DNA from 2 places in the Psychrobacillus sp. FSL K6-1267 genome. Region 2 is predicted to be linked to the other one. Evidence: riboswitches for the same ligand, from Rfam matches in the RefSeq annotation. Region 2 holds a riboswitch; the other holds the start of a gene.

The links. A riboswitch is a leader RNA that binds a small molecule or an ion and turns the genes downstream of it on or off. The one in region 2 is predicted to bind S-adenosylmethionine.
Region 1: it holds a riboswitch for S-adenosylmethionine, as region 2 does, so the genes downstream of both, MHB55_RS15180 (methionine ABC transporter ATP-binding protein) here and metK (methionine adenosyltransferase) in region 2, are expected to answer to the same signal.

The regions. Positions count from the first base shown of each region.
Region 1 is NZ_JBBOOR010000001.1:2,942,084-2,944,289, reverse strand. It holds gene gcvH (glycine cleavage system protein GcvH) at 1-354, shown strand, start outside; gene MHB55_RS15190 (toprim domain-containing protein) at 431-781, shown strand; gene MHB55_RS15185 (thioredoxin family protein) at 793-1,113, shown strand; SAM riboswitch class I at 1,153-1,257, shown strand; gene MHB55_RS15180 (methionine ABC transporter ATP-binding protein) at 1,349-2,206, shown strand, end outside.
Region 2 is NZ_JBBOOR010000001.1:2,817,461-2,819,666, forward strand. It holds gene metK (methionine adenosyltransferase) at 1-914, opposite strand, end outside; SAM riboswitch class I at 1,105-1,221, opposite strand; gene pckA (phosphoenolpyruvate carboxykinase (ATP)) at 1,440-2,206, shown strand, end outside.

The sequences.
Region 1 (2,206 bases), 120 kb from region 2:
TCAGCTGAACATGAATGGGTTAAAAATGAGGATGGAAATGTCCGCATCGGTATTACTCATTTTGCGCAATCAGAACTAGGAGACATCGTTTTTGTTGAACTTCCACAAGTTGGAGATGAAATTAAAGCAGGAGATGCTTTTGGTAGCGTTGAATCAGTAAAAACAGTTTCGGAACTATATGCACCAATTAGCGGTAAAGTAGTGGAAGTAAATGCTGAGCTAGAAGATAGCCCCGAATTCGTTAATGAATCACCTTATGAAAATGCTTGGATGATCGTTGTTGAGCCTTCTGATTTATCAGAAGTGGACAGCTTATTGTCTCCAGAAAAGTATGAAGAATTAATTGCAGAGTAATAATGAAAACGCCGGTTAATAATCGGCGTTTTTTTCATATAATAAAGGAAAGGTAACAAGTTGGGAGAGAAGCTAAATGGCACATGTATTTAGTGATAAAATAATTCTCGTCGAGGGAAGGTCTGATAAACTACAATTGTTGACCCTTCTCGATGAATCTCCAGAAATCATTTGTACAAATGGAACGATATCCGATGTAAAATTGGAGGAGCTTTTAAGCCCTTATGATGGCTTGCCGATTTATGCTTTTCTAGATGCCGACAAATCTGGCGAACAAATACGCTCGGTTGTCAGGAAGGAATATCCTGAGGCAATTCACCTCTATACAAATCCTATGTATGGTGAAGTGGCGAATACCCCGGCGAAGGTTTTGGCATCCATATTAAAACGTGTTAATATTAAGGTGAAAAAAGAATTTTTGCCTTAGGATGATGTGTAATGAATGAGTGGACTAAAGAGCAATGGGAAAGCATAAAAGATAACTCTCCACTTTCCTTATTTTATATTTATACCCCTATGTGTGGTACGTGTCAGATTGCAAGCAAGATGATAAACGTCATTAAAGAGATGGTTTCTGATCCAATTGGCCAAGCAAATATTAACTTTCTTGGTGATTTGGCAATAGAACAAGAAATTGAAAGTGTACCTTGCTTATTAATATCTAAAAATGGCAGGGTAGAAAAAAAGATTTATGCGTTTCAATCCGTACCCTATCTATTGGAAACAATAAAAACTATTGACGAAAACAAGATCCTATGATAACATTCGTTGTGTTGAAAAAATAATTTAATAGTGTCGCTCTTATTGAGAGAGGTGGAGGGAAGTGCCCTACGAAGCCCGGCAACCGTCGCGAAAGTGAAATGGTGCCAAGTCACGCAAAGCTATAGCTTTGAGAAATGAGAGAATGGATGAGTGTTATTTGAAATTGATAACCTACACCCCTTCTGCTCTTTTGCAGAAGGGGTTTTTTAATAGGAAAGGTGGCTAGATTTACATGATTAGTTTAAAGGAAGTTTCGAAAAGATTTATTACAAAGCAAGGAGAAATCGTTGCTGTTGATAATGTAAATCTGGACATACAGCGTGGAGAAATATTTGGGATTATTGGTTATAGCGGAGCCGGTAAAAGTACATTGATCCGCTTATTGAATGGCTTAGAAAAACCTTCTGTCGGCCAAATAGTTGTGAATGGGCAAGAGATTACTTCCATAAATGAGGAGAAGCTCCGTGGCTTCCGTCAAAAGGTAAGTATGATCTTCCAGCATTTCAATCTTTTATGGTCGAGAACAGTCGCTGAAAATATAGCATTTCCTCTAGAAATTGCTGGAGTTCCGAAGGACAAAAGAAAAGCCAGAGTAGAGGAGCTTTTGAACCTTGTTGGTCTAGAGGGCAGAGGAGATTCTTATCCTTCACAATTATCTGGTGGGCAAAAGCAGCGTGTAGGAATTGCTAGGGCTTTAGCTAATGGACCAGAGGTATTGCTTTGTGATGAGGCAACATCTGCTCTTGATCCTGAAACGACCGATTCAATACTAGACCTACTAGTCAGCATCAACGAAAAACTAGGATTAACAATTGTATTGATTACACACGAAATGCAAGTTATTCAAAAGATTTGTAACCGAGTAGCTGTTATGGAAAATGGGCAAGTTGTAGAAGAGGGAGATGTGCTAGAGGTTTTCCAAAAGCCACAACAGGCTATTACTAAACGTTTCGTCTCTCAAATTTCTGATTCCAACCAGCCAGTGCAAACGATTCAAAAACTAGTCCAGCTTTATCCAAATGGTAAGCTAGTCAAGCTCGTTTTTGTCGGTGAAACCACAGAGCAGCCAATTCTTTCAAGATTAATCAAA
Region 2 (2,206 bases):
GCAAGACCAGCAGCAACAATATTTTTTGCTACATAACGAGCGGCATAAGCTGCAGAACGGTCTACTTTTGTTGGATCTTTTCCAGAGAAAGCTCCTCCTCCATGGCGAGCATAACCTCCGTATGTATCAACAATAATTTTACGTCCAGTTAGTCCAGCATCACCTTGAGGACCACCAATAACAAAGCGTCCCGTCGGGTTAATAAAGTATTTCGTTTCCTCTGTTATTAAATCAGTAGGTACTACCGGTTTTATAACATGCTCTTTTAAATCTCTTTGGATTTGTTCTAAAGTTATTTCTGGGTGATGTTGTGTAGAAATAACAATCGTATCAATATGAACAGGGTTGTTATTTTCATCATATTCAACTGTTACCTGTGTTTTACCGTCTGGTCGTAAGTAGTCTAAAGTTTCATCCTTGCGAACCTGTGCTAAGCGACGGGCAAGTTTGTGAGCTAGACTGATTGGTAATGGCATAAGCTCTGGAGTTTCATTACATGCGTAACCAAACATTAACCCTTGGTCTCCTGCTCCAATAGCCTCGATATCTGAATCAGTCATCGCACCTTCTCTAGCCTCTAGCGCTTGGTCTACACCCATAGCAATATCAGCGGATTGCTCATCAATCGCAGTTAAAACTGCTGAAGTTTCAGAGTCAAAGCCGTATTTAGCACGTGTATAACCAATTTCTTGGATAGTCGAACGTACAACTTTAGGTATGTCTACATATGTAGAAGTTGTTATTTCTCCTGCAACTAACACTAAACCTGTAGTAACGGTTGTTTCACAAGCAACTCGTGCATTAGGGTCTTCCGTTAAAATTGCATCTAATATAGCATCAGAAATTTGGTCACAAATTTTATCTGGATGCCCTTCTGTTACTGACTCCGATGTAAATAATCGACGTTGTGTCAAAAGATTCCCTCCTATATCCTGCGAGATTTCTCTCAGGAATTGATACGGTACTCATTCCCATGTCAAGCCAATAGTAAACTTGAAGCTGCTTCGGACTTGGCACACAAGGATTTAGGGCGATGTAAAATAAAAAAACCTTTCACTCACGTAATTACATGAGGAAAGGGATTAATATCATAAACACCTTTCACTCTTATCAATCAAGGAATTTCACCTTGTCTCAGGTTGGGCACCTTTGTAATGATTTTTCAATTACAGGTTGCCGGGTTTCACAGGGCCTGACCCCTCCACCAGCTCGGAATAAGAGTATCCGTTCAATTCACCATCATACGTAAAAATTAGTTATAAGTCAACCGATTAAATGTAATTTTTTCTCAAAAACAAAAATTATTCCAATAATGGGCTTCTATTAGTGTAGACTATTTAGTGTAATGTGTTATACTATTTCACATATCAATGAAAAATCCTCTTTATGTTGACTATTTACATGAAGAGATAAAAATTAAAAAAGGATGGTAATACTAAATGAATTCAATCGATACTGTGAGCGAACTGAACGAATTGTTAGCTGGTAACAACATTAGCCTTCAATTATCAGTACCACAATTGGTGGAAAAAGCTACTTCTAGAGGAGAAGCAGTACTAACTTCAACTGGAGCTGTTAAAGCAGAGACAGGCAAATATACAGGACGTTCTCCACAAGACAAGTATATTGTTGATGAACCTATCTCAAAAGACAAAATCGATTGGGGCTCTGTAAACCAACCTATCTCATCTTCTCATTTTGAAGCACTATATACAAAAGTTATGAACTATTTAAAAGAACAAAATGAACTATTTGTATTCAAAGGATTTGCTGGTGCTGATAAGGATTCGCGTCTAAGCATTCAAGTAATAAACGAGTATGCTTGGCATAACCTTTTTGCTCACCAACTATTTATCCGTCCTTCTGAAGAAGAGTTAGTAGCTCATAAAGCAGACTTTACTGTAATCAGCGCACCAAACTTCAAAGCAGATCCTGCTATTGATGGAACAAATTCAGAGACTTTTATCATTGTTTCTATGGAAAAACGTATTGTTTTAATTGGTGGAACAGAATACGCAGGAGAAATGAAAAAATCTATCTTCTCTATTATGAACTATTTATTGCCAGAACAAAATATTTTGCCTATGCACTGCTCTGCTAACGTTGGAGAAAAAGGCGATGTAACGTTATTCTTCGGCCTTTCAGGTACAGGTAAAACTACATTATCTGCTGATGCTGGAAGAAAGCTAATCGGTGATGATGAACA